DNA from 3 places in the Paenibacillus sp. FSL F4-0097 genome. Region 3 is predicted to be linked to each of the others. Evidence: riboswitches for the same ligand, from Rfam matches in the RefSeq annotation. Region 3 holds a riboswitch; each other region holds the start of a gene.
What was found. Region 3 has a riboswitch for cyclic di-AMP ahead of MHH86_RS00190 (3D domain-containing protein). Riboswitches for the same ligand answer to the same signal wherever they lie in the genome.
Positions count from the first base shown of each region.

Region 1: another riboswitch for cyclic di-AMP. It lies ahead of MHH86_RS02610 (hypothetical protein); the one in region 3 lies ahead of MHH86_RS00190 (3D domain-containing protein).
Region 2: another riboswitch for cyclic di-AMP. It lies ahead of MHH86_RS11335 (KamA family radical SAM protein); the one in region 3 lies ahead of MHH86_RS00190 (3D domain-containing protein).

Region 1 covers NZ_CP151965.1:581,664-588,177, reverse strand. Annotated here, with positions in the region: gene kdpB (potassium-transporting ATPase subunit KdpB) at 1-423, opposite strand, end outside; gene kdpA (potassium-transporting ATPase subunit KdpA) at 440-2,116, opposite strand; gene MHH86_RS02610 (hypothetical protein) at 2,333-2,824, opposite strand; cyclic di-AMP (ydaO/yuaA leader) riboswitch at 3,002-3,191, opposite strand; cyclic di-AMP (ydaO/yuaA leader) riboswitch at 3,610-3,774, shown strand; gene MHH86_RS02605 (hypothetical protein) at 3,843-4,397, shown strand; gene MHH86_RS02600 (hypothetical protein) at 4,412-4,933, shown strand; gene MHH86_RS02595 (hypothetical protein) at 5,067-5,426, shown strand; gene MHH86_RS02590 (hypothetical protein) at 5,889-6,095, opposite strand; gene MHH86_RS02585 (ABC transporter permease) at 6,130-6,514, opposite strand, start outside.
Region 2 covers NZ_CP151965.1:2,554,775-2,561,288, reverse strand. Annotated here, with positions in the region: gene MHH86_RS11345 (ABC transporter substrate-binding protein) at 1-633, shown strand, start outside; gene MHH86_RS11340 (AraC family transcriptional regulator) at 773-2,440, shown strand; cyclic di-AMP (ydaO/yuaA leader) riboswitch at 2,489-2,630, shown strand; gene MHH86_RS11335 (KamA family radical SAM protein) at 2,771-3,937, shown strand; gene MHH86_RS11330 (YafY family protein) at 4,080-4,991, shown strand; gene MHH86_RS11325 (DinB family protein) at 5,074-5,589, shown strand; gene MHH86_RS11320 (YdeI/OmpD-associated family protein) at 5,646-6,215, shown strand; gene MHH86_RS11315 (hypothetical protein) at 6,409-6,514, opposite strand, start outside.
Region 3 covers NZ_CP151965.1:40,593-47,106, reverse strand. Annotated here, with positions in the region: gene MHH86_RS00210 (Veg family protein) at 130-405, opposite strand; gene yabG (sporulation peptidase YabG) at 682-1,584, opposite strand; gene rsmA (16S rRNA (adenine(1518)-N(6)/adenine(1519)-N(6))-dimethyltransferase RsmA) at 1,749-2,633, opposite strand; gene rnmV (ribonuclease M5) at 2,630-3,181, opposite strand; gene MHH86_RS00190 (3D domain-containing protein) at 3,358-4,524, opposite strand; cyclic di-AMP (ydaO/yuaA leader) riboswitch at 4,810-5,039, opposite strand; gene MHH86_RS00185 (TatD family hydrolase) at 5,238-6,008, opposite strand; gene MHH86_RS00180 (HD domain-containing protein) at 6,060-6,514, opposite strand, start outside.

The DNA of each region.
Region 1 (6,514 bases), 540 kb from region 3:
ACCATCGCCAGGGATAAGTTCTCCCTGACTGACGATCACGATATCTCCTTTCCGCAGCTCGGAGGAAGAAACGGTCTTCACAGACCCTCCAACGAGCTTATTAGCTGTGATATCCTGTTTCGTTTTCTTAAGCGAATCCGCCTGGGCCTTCCCGCGGCCTTCAGCCAGCGCTTCAGCGAAGTTGGCAAACAGCACTGTGAATAACAGAATGAACAACACCGTGATATTGAAGCCTACCGATTTCTCTGCATTAAAATATCCGGGGGCCAGTACCATAAGCAATACAATAATCGTGCCGATTTCGACTACGAACATGACCGGATTTTTGATTAACGTCACCGGGTTAAGCTTAATAAAGCTATCCTTTACAGCGCTTAGGAGTATGGGTCCCGTCAGCAGCTTTTTTCTTTTTACAGTACTCATCTTGTTCTCCCTCTTCCTACCGTAAGGTCAAATATTCTGCAATCGGGCCGAGCACAATGACCGGCAGAAACGTCAGCGCACCGATAATCACTACCGTACCAATCAGAATTCCGGTGAACAGACCATTGTCTGTGCGGAATGTGCCAATCGTCTCAGGAACCGGCTTCTTCTGGATCAGTGAACCTGCAACTGCCAGCATTGCGATTATAGAGACATAACGGCCAAGCAGCATTACGATCCCGGTTGTAACATTCCAAAAGGTGGTATTGTCCGCAAGCCCTTCAAATCCTGAACCATTGTTCGCGGCAGAAGAGACATATTCATATAACACTTGGCTAAGTCCATGGAATCCGGGATTCGTGATGGAACCGTTGCCCAAGTCCGTTAAGAACGCACCTGCTGTTGGTACAAGGATAATGAACGGATGCACAAGGATAGCAATCGCAATCAGCTTCATCTCCTTGGCTTCTATCTTTCGCCCGAGAAACTCTGGTGTTCTGCCAACCATTAGTCCACATAAGAAGACGCCCATGATGGCATACATCAGCATATTGATTAGTCCTACACCTTTTCCCCCGAAGACGTTATTGAGCATCATTAGGGCCAGAGGGGTAATGCCACCCAGCGGTGTCAGCGTATCATGCATATTGTTAACACTACCTGTCGTAGCTGCCGTTGTTACCGAAGTGAACAGAGAAGATTGCGGGATCCCAAAACGTACCTCTTTACCTTCCATGCTGCCTTGCGAAGACTCGATCCCCAGCGCATTAATAGCGGGATTCCCTTTAGTTTCCGCATAATAATTCAGCCCCAGCAGCAGAACGAACAAGGTCATCATTGCTGTGAAAATCACCCAGCCCTGACGTTTGTTCTTAGCGAACAACCCGTACATATATGGCAAAGAGGCTGGCAACATCCACATAGAGAGAATCTCCAGAACGTTCGTAAGTGGATTAGGGTTCTCAAAAGGATGCGCTGAATTGGCTCCGAAGAAGCCGCCACCATTCGTACCTAAGTGTTTAATTGACTCCAAAGAAGCGACTGGACCGATAGCGATTTGTTGCGTCTGCCCTTCGAGTGTAGTGACCTCAAGCGATGGCTTGAGCGTTTGTGGCACATGCAATCCTACCAGCACCAATGAAACTAGCAGAGCTAATGGAATGAATACACGAATATGTGCTTTTACGAAGTCCTCAAAAAAATTTCCGACTGATTTCTGTCCTGTAATCCCTCTGACAAAAGCAACCGCAACAGAAAATCCGCTCGCTGCAGACGTGAACATCATCATCGTGATGACTGCCATTTGTGAAAAATACGATAGTCCCGTCTCCCCGCTATAATGCTGCAGGTTCGTATTGGTCATAAAGCTGATCACCGTATTTAATGAAAGCGTCTGTTCCATATCGGCAATTCCATTCGGGTTCAGCGGCAATCCCCGCTGTAATCTTAGAAAAATATAACTGAAAGCAACCAGTACGATATTAGTTAAAACAAAGCTGAGTGCATACTTCTTCCAGGACATTCCGTCCCGTTTTTTCAGGCCGATCAGCTTATAAATACCTTTCTCTGTGCCTGCAAACCAGCGATCCGTACGATTCGGTTCGTTAGAAAATACATGATATAAATACGTCCCCATCGGCTTGACCAACAAGATGAGAATTACAATTACGACGACTATTTGCAAAATGCCCATGAATGCCCCTCCTTAAAATTTCTCAGGATGAATCAACGCGTAAACCAGATATATAAACAACAGTAGGGTAACAGCGATTACTAGAATCACAGCTTATCCCTCCCCGTATCCTCAACTACACCTGCGCACCAGCGCATAAAGCCATAAAATAACCCGTAAATTACAGCTAACGAAGCCACCATATACAGATCCCTCATATCTTCCGCACTCCTTCCATTATCCTTGATGAGGTGATCTATCGATTAGAAAATCAGCATCACCACTATGGGAATAGATTACATAGCTCGCACCAAGTCTTTTATAGACCAATCTAGGATTTATAGAACTTGTAATCACAAAAATTGGCTGTGTCGTCCAGGTACGGCACATCTGAATATAGCGGCAGCAAAGCGGAAAGCTGCTCTCAAACAGATATACCCTGCCTACCGGGAACGATGGGCGAAACCAAGTGCTCTGATGGCGGGTATCCACTAGAATAACCTGCTCGATTCCGAGCTCCTCTAGTAAAGCTTTCTCAGCCAGATTGTTGGTTAATCCCGCCATCTTAATACCCCTGAACTTCAGAAGTTTAATGAAATGTTCTCCCGCCTTTGTAGGCGCACATACAAGCACATATTCATTCTGATCCGTCATCTCTTTTTTCTCCTCCTGCTCATTTACAACAAGGAGGCAACGAAAATCTCCGAAAGGATGTTGACCTATCGTCATTTTCGGGCACAACCTAAAGCTCGGTTGTGTCACGTCATTAGACGCTGCCTAACAAATACCGCTAATGATGAATTTAGCGACCTCTTGGGGGAGGCCTCCATAAATGCTTTGCTTCTAAGAGCACAGCAAAAAGCCACAAAGGATCTCCTCTGTGGCTCGCTAGCGGTCACATTGCACTCATCCTCTCTCCATACGCTTACGAGGTTAGCTGTCGGATTCGGGCGGTGAGAGTCGCCCTACCTGTATAGATGCGAGCTCACTCGCACCCTCTACAGGATTCACCCCATAATCAGCTTCCGACTCTCACATCGGCTGCCGATTGTTGGTTCCCCCGCTTTCCTTATCGGAAATTAAGCGGATCAAATATTCGATTGTCGTTGAAACAGGAGTAATCATACTCTTATGCACGAAGACTTGTAAAACCTGAATGATGCCAAAATAATGCAAATTAAAAACTATTTTCCCATTAGATAGCGCTTACTTGATATCTAATCTCTCTATATCTCTTGTTTACTCGAGTTTCGAGCGTTTAATCGCTATCTATAACCCATGTGATTTTATTCACCTTTTTAGGGTGAAAATACTGCAAATTTCCTTTATAGGTTGAAACGCAAGAAGCTGAGGTTGAGCGAGAAAGAGCTCGATAACACGCCATAAATACCTATTTACCTCGTTTTTCAGTCGTAGTCGGCAGGATATGGTTAAAATCGCTCTAAAAGAACATTTTCCGTTTTTTACAGAAAATCTTGAAAAGAGTATGATTCGGGTTGAATCTAATTCATGAAAAACAATCAACGCTGAGTTCCTGCATTCGCAGGGAACGGGGGAACCATCAGGCCACCTGGCCTACTTGGGGTGAATCCAAAGGAGACTGCGTAAGTCTCAATAGGTAGGGCGACTCTCACCGTCCGAATCCGACAGCTAACCTCGTAAGCGTAAAGAGAGAGACCCTTGATCCGCCACGCTTTGGCCCAGGTATATCTGCCTGTAATCCAAAACCGCAGCAGAGGTCCTCCTCTTGCTGCGGTTTTTGCGTTACCTGAGCCTATTAGGTGATAGCACGCTGGATGGGGTGAATGTTTTGAAGCACTATTATTTAGGGATACATCAAGGGCTGCTTGAGCCGATAAGTCTAAATTACGTTTGTTTCGGGGCCTTGTGGTTCGAAGAAAATAATCACAGGTACATTGTAGGTTATGCATTTGGCCAGAACCAGATCCAAGCCCTTCGCCAATTCAGTACACCTTCTTCTTGTAAAGACTGTTTAGACTCTAAGATTGTATATGAAATATATAAAAAAATTCGAGAACAACAACAGCAGCAGGATTGGTCATCGCATCAAAAACTCCCGTGGTTTACAGCCTTCAAGGAGCCTTGGAAAGATGTAAGCGCCGGTTGGTATGTCTTGAGATCCCGCAGCACCTTTCCCTTACATCTATCTGTTATACGGAAAGAGAAGTTCCGACTATGGCTAGAGCATACCGCAGTCTGTGAGAATAAAATGGAAATGCTCGCCTGTGTAGAAAAGGCTAGTGTCACTCATCATGTAGACTTAAAGCTTTTGGAAATCTAAGGAGGAACCCTACTATGGACCAGCGCAGACTATCCCGCATTGAAGTATTTGTATTGGATGAACCCGAGCCTATTCACTATGGAATGGAAGGGGCTGAAGGCTGCCGTTATGGTATTCTGAAGCTCACCTGTAAGGGAGGTTGCAGTTGGGGGGCTTGTCTAATCTCTGCCAACACCAAAAATTTCGATCTCATTAAATGGAGTTCTTTTTTACGGGCTATCTGTCATTGCCGTCTTGAGGAAGCGCTGGATAAGGTCCGCCGCGAAGGTTCAGATTGGGAGCAGGTTAAGCTTGAGCTAGTTCAGGGTGCTTTGCAGGATTTAAAGGCCAAGCTCCAGGGTAAATCCTTGGCTGGGCATATTCAGCAAGGGCGTCTGTACAGTGTTGCAGCTGGGGGGAGCAATTCCAGAAGTGAACGGCTCTACTACAAACCTTCCAAAGCTTTTTCCACTGCCTCCCAGCAGAAACACAGTTGCCCGGAACCAGACACCGCCGATCTTATCAATAAATCCATCTCTTACTTTTCTATATTATAGATTCAAGCAAATCTCTCATTCTGAAAGGATCGTGTTCACCATGCCTGACCCCTTACCTCCCGTGTCCACCTACAGTGCTAAATTTGCAGAGTGTGTTCAAAAGTATACTAATGAAGTCTACGTACTCAGTTCCATGTTATTAGAACAATCTAATGAGGCAGACAAGGTTACTATCCGCACCTTCACAGAGCTTCATAAAATATATCGTCAGGATAACTTCGACCCTCAGTTATTCTCTATCCACGCTTACCGCACTTGTATTCGCCAGTGTGCTGATTCTTTTGCCCGGCGCTCTCTTCTATCGGCTAAGGGATTACCTTGGGAGGAACAGCTTGTGAAGGTATTGTGGTACGGCTTAAAGCTGCCTCTTTCTCAAATAAGCATTATTCTGCAAAAAAGTGTTCCTGCACTGAAAGCACAGCTTAGAGCTGTACGGGAGCAGATGACCGACCAAGCGGATATACGAACGAGCGCAAATCTTTCTATAATTTAGTCACTAACTAGAATTCAGACGATCTTTAAGCGCATGAAGCATCTAACGGACTCAGGAGCCTTTAATTGAAGCTTTTCCTCAAATTTGGCCGGCGTTCGGACTCCAGTAGAAATCCCGAGCGATGAGCGTCTCGGATCGTCTTCAAGCAGGCCCTAATCATCTTCCACCAAGGCAAGGCTTACGGACCCAGATGACATTATTTGCACGTTTATCGCCTTTTGAGCATAGTATCGGACTCCAGTGCAACTATTTGGTTAAAAGAGCTACTAATTCACCGTTTTTCATGCCAATAGCGACTATTGTGTCCGATATCTTGCCAAATCTCGATGATTGTTGCATTTAAGTGTTGCTGGGTCCGTTAGCTATATCAGCTCGTATACAAAGAGATTGCCAACGCAAAAACGGGGATATCCCAGCAACCATAAATGGCTGTTAGGATCCCCCCCGAAAATTCAGTACCTACTATTGTGCCTTACTCTTACGCGCCTTACTCTTACGCGCCTTACTGTACATCCACAATCCTGCCAACATCCCCACTATAGCAACACCGGTCAATACGCCTTGAACGAAATCCATAAAAGTGGAGCCATCCGGAAGCATTCTACTAACCGAAGCCAGTGATACCGAACTCATTAAAAGCATAATGGTATATTGTTCGCTTGTAGACATCATTAGCACTCCTTAAAAGTTATATGAGGCCTTCTTAGATCTTGTATGCTTTCATCGCTTTTCTGATTTCTTTAATACTTGGGCGTTTGCCGTACATCAGTACGCCGGTACGATAGATCTTGGCTGCCAGCCATCCGAAGATGAAGGTAGTCACAAGCAGGATCAGCAGCGATACAATGACTTGCCAGATCGCCACCTCACCGACACCAATTCGGAGCAGCATCGTCAATGGTGAAGTGAAAGGTACATAACTCGCTATCTTAACCACTAGAGTATCGGCATTGGAGATACTGAACAGTGGAACATAGAACGCTACGAAGCCTAACATCATGATTGGCATTACCGCCTGACCGAGATCCTCCGTACGGCTGACAATCGAACCTACAGCCGCATACATCAAGGCATAGAGGAAGTAACCT
Region 2 (6,514 bases), 2.5 Mb from region 3:
CTGGAAAAAACATTGGAGCTTCAGCCTGACTTGATCATCTATGCGGGCACAGATGAAGCTGATTTCGAGCAGCTCTCCAAAATTGCACCAACGATAATATTTAATACCTTTGCCCCACTCCAGGAACGTATGCTGGACATTGGTGGAATTGTTGGTAAAACGACTGAAGCAGAAGCATGGCTTGCCCAGTATAAAACCGCTGAAGAGAACATGTGGAAGCAATTGAAATCCGCAGGCATGAAAGAGGGCGAAACGGCTGCGGTCTTCACTTATTATCCAGGAGACAGACTATTTATAATGGCAGCAACCGGACTTTCACAGGTACTCTATGGGGAGAATGGCTTCAAGGCAACTCCAGCTATTCAGAAGATACTTGATGAAGGTAAAGGGTTCCAGGAAGTATCCATGGAAGTCCTGAAAGAATATGCCGGAGACCGGATATTCATCTTGACTCCAGTGGCAGAAGAAGCAAAACAATCCACAGAGAATCTATTAAAGAGCCCTATCTGGAAGAGCCTTCCTGCCGTCAAGAACGGATATGTCTATACACAAGACATCATGAAGACTTCAAGTGATGCGACAACAAGAGAATGGCTGCTTGGCGAAATTCCACAGCTATTGAATATGAAATAACCTTCCGAGATGAAGTGTTTAACACAAGGCTGATAAAAAACTGCAAGAAGCATGTCAACAGCTGTTGATATGCTTCTTTTTTTTATATACAATGAATTCATTGATAATCATTCTCACCAAATGAACGGAGGCTGAACCCATGCTGCATACATCATCGTCCTGCCCCCCACTCCACTCTCTGTTATTTCAGCTAAACGAGGCCGAACTGATGATTCAAGCTGCCGATTCAAGCTCTATAACGCGTACAACCCAGGACTATACCCTTCTCATATTTACTGGAGGGAACGGACAATTGAACCTCGATGATCAAAGCGTGATACTAAGTACGGATAAATGTTATCTACTATCTCCTGGAATCTCCTATAGTACGAACAACCAGGAGCTGACGTTGTATTATTACCTCATCACCTTTACAGCAATTTATACAACCAAGCATCCTAAACGATATTCTGGAGAGCTGCTTTCCGGCAGACGGGAGTTAATTGTGCACCCGTTCACCAAGGTAATCCGACTAGTCGAAGAGCTGCTCATGAACAGGAATAATACCGATGATGTACAACAATTCAAGCGACAATTAAAATTCCAAGAATTGCTGCTGCTACTTTTTGAGCATAATTACCCTTCCAAACACCTGCCAAGTCCTACGGAATCCGTAGAAAAGACCATAACATTCATTCAGGAGCATTATACAGAGAGTATCACCGTGAAGCAGTTGGCTGAACGGGCGGGGATATCGATCTGGCAGTATACACCGATCTTTCAACAGCTTACGGGTAAAAAGCCGCTTGAATACCTGACGGATCTGCGTATTAATCATTCCAAACGATTCCTGCAGGAATCGACTGAACCACTGCGGGAAATCGCCAGACTGGTCGGCTTCTCGGATGAATACTATTTCAGCCGCCGCTTTCGGCAAAAAACAGGAGTTACACCCGGACAATATGCACATCAGCAAGGTCGTAAGCTTACCGTCAAGGATTGGACGGGTCATGAGGTGGAAATTCCTGAACGAGCGAAACGTATTGTCTATCATGGCGAGACACTTGGCGACCTTCTCGCGTTAGGTGTAAAGCCTATCGGTGGAGATGAAGCATTCGCCCGGAACAGCGTCTATAAACATCGACTTAAGAAGCTCGCCAACGTCGGGTTTCCACTGGACCCGCAGTTGACCGCTTCCCTAAACCCAGATTTGATCATTTTGGCAAATAGTGATGAAAGAGCCTACAGAGCAGTTTCTGGTATCGCTCCGACACTCACCTTTGATTCATTTGCGCCTCTCGACAACCGAATGCGGACATTAGGCAGTTGGCTAGGTAAACAGCGCGAAGCCGAAGCATGGCTGGAGTCATTCACAATCAAAAATGCTGCCATGTGGCAGCAGCTTTACTCGACAACTCTCCAAGTTGGAGAAACCGCCTCTGCTTTGGTCTATGATCATGGAGATCATCTATATGCTATGGGAATGTCCGGATTCTCCACTGCGCTTTATGCCCCATGTGGTTTACAACCGACCGAAGAGATCCAAGCCATATTGGACGAAGAGTTAGGGTTCGCCGAAGTTGATCCAACACGACTGCCTGCCTACGCCGGAGATCATATCTTCATGTTCATTCCGGAACGCAAAGACTCGCGAGCTGCGATGGAACGATTACTAGACAGTTCACTTTGGAATACTCTTCCGGCAGTACGTCAGGGACATGTTTATCTGCTCGACGGAAGCAAATGGAACTCTAGTGATGCGTTAACCCGGGAGAAGCTGCTAACGCTGTTGCCTAAACTACTCGGCGGAAGTAGCGCTAGCAATTGAAGGTGAATCTAGGATTCTCTTTTGACTTTTCAAAACTTGATAGGGTATACTTTATCTACGCTTAATTTCCAACTTTTACAGTTGAAAAGCGGGGGAACCAGTTAATTGGGGCGAATCATTGAGCATTAGAATGTAGGGTACCATCTTACCCGAGTCCGTCAGCTAACCTCGTCAGCAGTGGATGGGTCTGCTTTTCATGTTATTTACATAACCAGAGACCCTTGCTAAGGGTCTCTTTTTGTGCTTTTTTTGGACCCTGCTGGCAGTAGATTGGCCTTTGACACTAAGGCTCCCTCATTTCTCACACTACGAGACAAAGGAGAGATGTACGTGCAAAAGGTAAAGTACTTCACGGATATTAACAAAATAGCTATGTTGTCTGAGCTGGAAAAAGAGAATCTGAAAGAAATTACAGACAAATTTGTTTTTCGTGTAAATGACTACTATCTGTCTTTGATTAACTGGGATGATCCAGATGATCCCATCCGTAAGCTGGTTATTCCTAACGAAGGTGAACTGCTGGAGTATGGGCGCTGGGACGCCTCCGATGAGGACACGAATTATGTGGTACCTGGTTGTCAGCACAAGTATAGAACCACTGCACTACTGATTGTATCCGAGGTCTGCGGGGCTTATTGCCGCTACTGTTTCCGTAAGCGTCTGTTCCGAAATGACGTGAAAGAGGCGATGGCTGATGTCTCTCCGGGCTTGGAGTATATCGCAAAGAATCCGGAGATTAACAACGTACTTCTTACGGGCGGGGACAGTTTAATTCTCTCCACACCGAAGCTAAGATCCATTATTGAAAATCTAAGAAGCATTGAGCATGTTAAGATCATTAGACTAGGTTCCAAAATTCCCGTATTTAATCCGATGCGGATCTCTGAAGACGAAGAGCTGCTGGAGCTGATTCGTACTTACTCTACCGAAGACAAACGAATCTATGTTATGGCGCACATCAATCATCCTCGTGAAATCACACCTGAAGCCAAAAAAGCATTTAAAGCTCTCCACAACGCAGGGGCAATTGTCGTAAATCAGACTCCCATCCTCAAAGGCATCAACGATGATCCCATTATTTTAGGGGAACTACTGGACCGACTTTCATGGGCTGGCGTTACACCCTACTACTTCTTTGTGAACCGGCCCGTTGCCGGAAACCGGGATTTCGTATTACCGCTCGAGCAAGTCTATCAAATTGTAGAAGAAGCCAAAGCTAGAACCTCAGGACTTGGCAAAAGAGTACGCTTATCCATGAGCCACACCTCAGGAAAAATAGAAATTCTCGCCATTGATAACGGGAAAGCCTATCTCAAATACCATCAATCCAGAGATCAGGAATACGGAAAATTCATGATTCTAGATTGTCCAAAGGACGCCGAATGGTTCGATGACCTGCCTGGGAATGAGCAATATTGGACCCCACCTGTGAAAAAAAACGATGCTATTATTTCTGTTAATGATTTATCAGAGCCTGCGGATTTAATCTGTAAATAAATTAATCGGCTCTGTCAGACTCTGTCATAGGATATTTCTTCATCACCAACAACAAAACTCCTCCCTCCCAAAATTAGCCCGAAAAAATCTATGATATAATCACGCTGTAACACGAAATGGACTAATGGGTGGGAATGCACACATGAAATTGGAACGATTGATTTCTATGATCTACAAGCTATTGAACCACGAAGTTTTATCTGCCTCCAAGCTGGCTGAAGAGTTTCAGGTTTCCCAGCGAACAATCTATAGGGATATCGATGTGATTTGTGCCGCTGGCATCCCGGTCGTATCGTATCAGGGTACTAAAGGTGGATATGGCATTATGGACGGATATAAAATGGATAAAAGCCTGCTCCGTTCGTATGATGTCACTTCTCTGATTACTGTACTTAACAGTCTCTCTTCCGTGTTTGAAGATGAGCATACGCAAGGAACCATTGAACGGCTGCAAACGATAGGAACGGAGCCACAGACTTCTAGTCTCGCGGTGGATCTTGAAACCCGGCGTACGGATCCTGACGCACTTCCTCTTTTACGTGCGGCTATAGCGGAACGAAATGTTGTCCGTTTTGATTACATCAGTGTAAAAAATGAACGTACAACCCGTGAAATGGAACCAGTAAAGCTTAATTTTAAATATAGCAACTGGTACATCTATGGTTATTGCCGGGCACGGCAGGACTATCGGGAGTTTCGTCTTTCCCGGATGCTGAATTTGTTCCTGACGCAGGATACCTTTCAATCACAACATGAAGTACCCAAAGAGGCTGGCTGTTCAAACAGGGTAGATCAGGTGGAGGAAATAGTAATCCGGGTGGACCCTGAGGCTTTGGCAGAAGCTTTGGATCAGTTTCATCAAGTCGACAAGGAATTTCATTCCGATAAAAGCATGACGATGCGAATCCCTGTGTATAAGCCATTGGAAGCTCGTTGGCTTTGGTCCATTCTGCTGAGTTTCGGCAGCGGGGCCGAAGTCCTCGAACCCCCTGCATTGCGAGGTATTTTAAAAGAGCAGCTTCAAAACACACTCAAACTTTATGAAGAAGTATGACAGTCTGATGTCATACTTCTTCTTTTATATTAACAACAGTAACAAAAACAAATCCATGACAATTCAAAAGGAGACCATACGAATGACAAATTATCCAGTAGAAATGTTTAAATACCACACTTGGGCAAACCAAACTATCCTGGGGAGAATCAAGGAACTCCCATCCTCTGTGCTAAGTCAAGAAGTGAACAGCTCGTTTCCCACCATCGCTCATGCCCTTAGCCATATCTATGCGGTTGATACGATGTGGTATCTTGTTTTAACAGGCACTGCTATGCCTGAGGCTTTTCAACAAAGTATCCCGCTAAATTTGAGCATTCTAGATTCTGTGGATGAATACGTAAATATCTTTGCCCAGCTATCAGAACAATACAAAGAATGGTTACACAACCAATCCGATTTGGAGCAAACCATTCTGCTTGACAATCCATTCGCCGGAATCCGCCAAACACGCCTATCAGAAATTGTGTTGCAAGTCGTCAATCACGGGACTTATCATAGAGGTAATATATCTACTATGTTACGGCAGTTAGGCCACGCTTCCACCATGAATGACTATTCTCTTTTTTGGTATCAGGTAACAGCGGAAGCTATTTAAACACTAATGGGCAATCTGCCCCACTCCATACCTAGAAAGGAAATTGTATTTTAATTATGGAGATTGAAAATCTAATTACAGTAAAAACGAGAGAAGATTTAAGAGTTTGGCTGCAGGAGAATTGTAAGACTGAAAAATCTTGTTGGGTACTCGTTAGTATGACGCCAAACCCAGAAACGTTGCTATATTTGGACGTAGTTGAGGAATGTTTGTGTTTTGGATGGATCGATGGAGTGAAAAAGAAAATTTCGGAAACAGAGCTGGCGCAAAGACTCTCTCCCCGAAGTAAAAAAAGCTCTTGGACTGAATTGAACAAAGAACGGGTCCGCCGCCTCGAAAAGCTGGGGTTAATGAGTGCTGAAGGAAAACGGATACTTCCTGATATGAACCCTGATTCTTTTATAGTAGATAAGATTATAGAGCAAAGGCTAAAAGAGGACAGGCAAGTATATGAGAATTTCCGGGCCTTCCCCCCCCTTTATAAAAGAGTTCGGATCGACACGATCCAAAGCAATAAACATCAGCCAGATTTATTTAAGAGTAAATTAGACAAATTCATAACAAACACTAAAGAAAATGAAATGTACGGGCAATGGCATGATAATGGACGTCTGCTCGATTATTAAGCTGCGCTAGATGCATGATCTCCTGCTGAGGCTTTCGGACTCCAATGACGCTATTTACTAATTTATCGCCTCTTCAGCAATCCATCGGACTCCAGCGCAGCTATTCCTTAGAAACTGGCTCTTATAAGGCGTTTTTTTCGCCAATAGGGGCTATGTGGTCCGATAATACTCCAAATGACGGATTTTCCTGCATTTAAGGTCTGCTGAGTCCGATACGCCGAAGAATGATCATTTGCTGGACTCCTGAGTCCGACACCGCCGAAGTATGATCATTTGCTGGGTCAACTGCTATTGCTATT
Region 3 (6,514 bases):
CTTATGAAAATAAATGATTAACCCGTTGCCCAATTAGTATGCTTGCTTAGAACACGGATCATGCACCAAATATTTGTCCCAAAAAACGCAAACAAAAAACAGCCTCCAAAGGAGACTGTTCGTGAAACATTAAGCTTTAATATACATAATCCGCATCTGCCCATCGTCTTCACAAACTGTGATTTCCACAGATTCAGTAAGTATATCGGCATAGCTATAGGAGACTCGCTTAAAAGTTTGCTGCTCCTGATCCAGTTTGACAATAAATACAGAAGGGTACGTTTCTTCCAGGACACCTGTGCGTTCAACGGTTTTACGACGACCTCCGTTTGCACGCAATGTGATCTTATGACCGACGTGAGCTTCAAGACTGCGTTTGATTTCCAACAGCGCGTTATTAGCCATTACCTGACGACCACCTCTTTTCTTGTCCATTATACAACTTTTTCAGGACAATGTCAAAGCAAATAAATAATTAATTATAGTTGATGCATATTTCGTTGTCAACGGAATTTTTTTGCGAGAAATCAGCGCCGGACTAATATCCTTGTTATCTGTAATATAGGCATCACAAAGAAAAAAAGAAAGGGTTAAGCTCAGCGCTCACCCTTTCTTTCGGATATTCTATTCAGCCCATTCAAATTACCTATATTCCTGAAACCATAGACCTATCTCTGCCGCTTAAATGGCTGATGGTGTCACTTTTAGCGCCGACAGATTCTGCAGCCGCGGCATTCCGATACGGAAGCTGCCACGGGTCTCAACACCACCAATACCCTGATTACCGCTGATGGTATTATTCAGAACATCACTAAGATTTACAGTATCCCTGATGGAAGTAAAGGATGATTTTGCTGCTACATAAACGGGATCCAGAGCATGGATCAAAATTCGACCAGGTGAACTGGCAAAATTAGCCCCAGCTCCAAGTAATGCCTCGAAATGAGATTGGCAAGCACCGGCAACAATAGTCAACGCATCAAAATTCCGCTCATACTCCCTAGCTACCCTAATAGCAGCTATAAAGTTTTGCGAATTTTTGTAGCTATTCAGACTATATAGATCGTAAGTATGCTGTTGCTTCAGTACCCCATCATGACCAGTGATCACTACAATGTCTGGGCGTACACGGGGCAACAGCCGGTATAACGTATCAGCCATTGCAGATTCATGAACATGATGCCCTTCAGCGGGAATCCGCAGCTGCTCGTATAAGCTAAGGCTCTTATTCAAATATGCCGGATCGCCATCCAGATGCAGTACTTTACCCGGCACTTCAAAATAAGGAGCTTCCTTGGACGGTGGAGCCCATGTCCCCTCTGTTAGGGTTCCCCCGCTCCGCTGACTTTGCTCCTGACGGTCCTTCCGCAGCTGTGTCAGTGATTCCTTCGCTTTGATTTGTGCTTGCTGTCCCCGTTCCGTTATTCGGGTAGGAGGCACTTGAACCAGGTCATCCAGGGGAGAATCCGCCAACAGGCGGAAATCTGTGCCTTTAATGACGGCTCTATCCTGCACGATATTATCTACACGAAATGTTAAATCACCGCCATAAGATTTGCGAACGACCAAGTCTCCTAAATTCATTACAACCACCACCTCTACCCCATCGTATGGGCAAAGGCCTCAGTTGGTTCATAACTCGCCATATTTTTAAATATAAGAATGTATAATGCTCCACCAGAATAACATCCTTATATTTCTACGAGAAACGGTTGTCGTCCTTTAAGACAACAACCGTTTCTTATTGCTTATTCAATTCCAGCGGCTAGCAAAACACCGCTTAAGCGGGCGTATTCTTCAAGACTGAGTGTTTCTCCGCGACGGGTCGGTTCAATACCCGCTTCTGCGAGTAAAGCCTCCAGCTGCTCACGTCCTTGTTCAGGGAAGTAACGAGCCTTCAGATTGTTAGCAATCGTCTTGCGGCGCTGTGTGAAAGAAGCGTGAACCACTTCAAAGAAATGCTTCTCACTCTCCACCTTTACCGGAGGATGCTCTCTAACCTTCAGACGGATAACAGCAGACTCCACATTAGGTTGAGGGATGAATACCGTACGCGGCACGATACAGACGAGCTCAGGCTCGCTGTAGTACTGCACGGCAATGCTAAGACTTCCGTATTCCTTTCCACCTGGAGATGCAGCCATACGCTCCGCAACCTCCTTCTGAATCATTACAACGATGTTATCAAGGGGAAGCTTCTCTTCAAGCAGCTTCATCAGAATCGGAGTAGTCACATAATAAGGCAGGTTAGCAACCACACTGACCTTGTTCACAGTGGTGAAATCTTCCTTGAACATTTCCTGCAAGTTCACATTGAGGACATCATCGTTACGAACCTTAACATGGGGATAAGGGGAAAGTACGTCTTTTAATATTGGAATCAGTCTACGGTCTATCTCTACGGCAGTTACAGCACCGGCTGTTAGTGCCAGACGCTCCGTCAGCGCTCCAATTCCCGGCCCGATCTCCAGCGCCCCAGAATCGCTATCTAGTCCAGCAGCGTCTACAATCTTGTCCAAAATATTTTGATCAATCAAAAAATTCTGTCCCAGGCTTTTCTTGAACTTGAATCCATAACGTTGAATAATCTCTTTGGTCCGTTTTGGAGTCGAAATTTCCTCTCTACCACTCATGAAGTAATGCCTCCCTGATCAATTTGGGCGAGAGCCCCGGCAAATTCCTCCCGCGTAATCCCAAACATCGCCAGCCGCTTGTACAGCTGTTTGCCGTTACAATATCCGATTCCAAGCAAATTACCAAGCGCCATACGTCTTTCAGCAGCCCGAGGGTGTACAAGCATTCCAGCGGCCATAAGGTCATCAATACCAATCAAAGCAGGTGCTCCTTCAAAAGAGGTATGTACATTACGCAGCGCATGACGAATCGCCTCTGGCGATGCATTCTCTACACCGATATCCCCTTTTCGAGTTGCGTCCTTCTCCGGAATAAAAGCATGCTTGCAGCCCGGCACCTTCGCTGAAACGATTTTACGAATTCGCTCCCCGGCATGGTCCGGGTCCGTAAGAATAATAACCCCTCTGCGTTCCATAGCTAGCGCAATCTTCGCAATTACAGTCCGGTTTACAGCAGAGCCGCCTGTCTCAATCGTATCTGCTTCCACAGCACGCTTAATGGCTACGGTATCGCTTTTGCCTTCAACGACGATTAATTCCTTAATCATATTTCTTGACTCCTTCCAAAAAAAGCAAAAAGAAGAGGATTCGCTCCTCTTCTTTTGGTTAAAGAATGTATAAGTGATGAGCGGTTGCTCTGCGATCAACGAAATGATCATCCAGCGTTCCTTAACGGTTATCATCACTATAGCTTATCAAAGGATTTTTTGCAAAAGCTTCAGTTCTAGTTAAGCTCTGGTTTCACAGGTCCAATCACATATACGGTACGTGATTTACGGCCGAAATTACGAGCATGGCTCAGGGAATCATAATAGACATCCACTTTATTGCCTTTAATGGCACCGCCCGTATCCTCTGCACGGCGGAATCCAAGCCCATCGATATAAACCCACCAGCCAATAGGAATTACATTCGGATCTACTGCAATTGTACGACCTTCCGTTACGCGTGTTCCGGAGGCAGTTTTAGTACCTATTCCTGGCTCTTCTGACGAATAAGCTGTCATGGAGACGTTCTTAATCATCTTCTTGTACTCAAAGTCTACGCCAGCCTTGCTTGTGACGTTCTTAGTCTTAGCGCTAACTTTAGTCGTTTTGGAGGTAGTGCTTGATTTGGAAGTTGTTGTAGCTTTAGCAACTACAGTAGGCTTAGGAAGTGCTTTAGTACCAACGGCAATGATCTTATCTTTTGTTACCGTTTGTACTTCCTTGCCGATCATGCGCATAGAGGCCAGTTCTCCGTCTTGATAGATCTTTTCAATATGCTGAACCATGACGCCTGGTTTGCCTGCCTGTGCCACTCTAACTGTTCCCACAGTAAGGGAGGGATCTGCTGTCTTAATAACACGGAAAGGTAAGTTAGTTGTTCGCTGTACCGTTTGCTTGTTGATACGAACGATCTTAATCTCCATGTCAGCAGAGATGGTGGTGTCTAACGAAGGAAAAATCTTATCATAGCCTTCTAGGTTGATACCCAGTTTGTCAATCGCCTGACCGATAGTGTCTTCGGTCGTATATAACGTTTTTGTTGCTCCGTCCGCAGTAAGGCTAAATTTCTGCGCACGATTGATAACGACACGGTCACCGTCTTTTATTTCATCACTCAGACCTAAAGATAATTCATCATGCGGCTGCAGCGAAATTTGCTCTTTCTCCAACACATCACCAAGAAGTGCTTCTCGCGTTTCAAGTGTCTGTGTTTGCCCGTCTATTACTAAAACAAATTGTTTGTTACTTTGACCGTGTACGTACAGCAGAATTAACAGCGCGATTGCGATTGAAATCACACCTGCAAGTAAAAGTACGCGAGTATTTACTTGCTCCCACCGTAATGCGAAAGACCTGCTGGATGACTGCGAATCATGGGATACCTCTGGTTGGAATAAGCCCATTCTCTCCATCCTCCTTACATAGCCTCGTCGTCAATTTGTATATCATGAGGACTGAATTTCTTTGACGAAACTATTTGAGATTGTCACAGGATACGCACGTATTAACTTAGCGTCTCCTGCTCATGGATCGCCTGCTCGGCACAGCTACTCCCACACCTGTTATATAACAGTATGCGGGCAACATTCAGTTTATTCAAAAATAAAGAAGCCTAAAAAGAGTTCTCTTGAGGACTCTTTCGTGGCTTCTCCGATGTCAGAATACGCGGGAATGTTTGTGCACGAGGTTGCCTCTCTTACTTGCGCTTACGGGGTTAGCTGTCGGGTTCGGACGAAAGAGAGACGCCCTATTTCAGGTCACCCGCTCACGGCGGTTGCCCTTAAATTCACCCCAAAGACCACGTGAAGAAATCAAATATTGTTCTGCGGCAATTCCTAGTCGTATTCAAGATACAGGCATGCGGCAGTTCAATATTGGTTCCCCCGTTCTCCATACGGAGACTCAGCGAGACGATCCATGAATCAATGGCTGTCACAATAACAACAGCTCACATCACTGAAAAGATGATATCCTGTTTTGATGCATGTTGTAAAGGACGATTCAACCACGTTTAAGCAAATATATGGTTAAAATATTGTAATAATCAGCCGTTTTTATATTAAAAAAGTTTAATATATCGGCTATTCTCTATTTTTCACCCGTTTTACTCCTGTTTTCAGACAATCCCAAATCGTTCCAGTGCGTTCGCATACGTAATTTTAGCCAATTCTTCCCATGTTAACCCTTTAATTTCAGCCGCAGCCTCTGCTACTAACTTCACATGAGCACTCTCATTTCGCTTGCCACGGAAGGGGTGTGGAGTCAAATATGGAGCGTCTGTTTCGATCAATAATCGGTCCAATGGCGTCTGTGCAAGCACCTCTTTAGGCACTCTGGCATTTTTGAACGTTATCGGTCCTCCAAATGACAAATGAAATCCAAGGTCTAGACACATTTTTGCTGTTTCCCAGCTGCCTGAGAACGAATGCATCACGCCACCAATTTCATTTGCTTTTTCCTCCCGTAAAATCCGTACAACATCTTCATGAGCATCACGGTCATGTATACAGATTGGCATTTTTAGTTCACGGGCTAGTCCGATTTGTTTGCGGAAGACCTCCTGCTGCACATCCTTGGGAGAGGTATCCCAATAATAATCCAATCCAATCTCTCCGATGGCCACCACTTTTTCATGGCTGCAAAGAGAGGCGATCCAATCGAGGTCTCCCTCTTTCATATCAATCGCATCCTGTGGATGCCAGCCCACCGCTGCATAAATATAATCATAAGATTCAGCCAGCTTCATCGTTGAAGGGATCGTTTCCCGATTAAATCCAATATTGATCATCTTGCTAACTCCGGCCTCTACTGCACGAGCAATAACTTCCTCGCGATCCTCGTCGAATTGAGGCGCATCTAGATGTGTATGTGTGTCGAACAGATACATTTTAAAGCTCACTCCTTGTTGTTTTTATCAATAGTTCCATAAATATTTGTATTATTTTGCAAAAATCTCTGCTACAGAAGAGGGCAAGCGTGTAAGGGCTTTTTTCAGCTTATCCTGTGGGAAATATAGATGATATCTGCCACGATGAATTCCGCTTATTGAGCGCACAATATCCGATACCTCTGAAATTTCCCGCAATTGCTCATTCCGATCAAGCAGTAAAATTTGATTATTGTCGAAGGCTGCTCCTGGATGGAACACATCATAAGGCAAATCTGTCGGATAATCAATCTCTAGGTCATATTCTGGGTTAAGTCCCACTCCCGCAAAACTGCTGCAGATTTCCGTAATCATATCTGTATCCAAATTCTCAATCTCTACATATTTATACAGTTTACGATGAATAAAACGGGTACACAAGTCGCTTAATAACTCATCTTCTTCAAGTGTCCATTGCATAAAAGCAGTCTGTACCAGTGCCTCATCAAGCATTAAATATTGCTTCA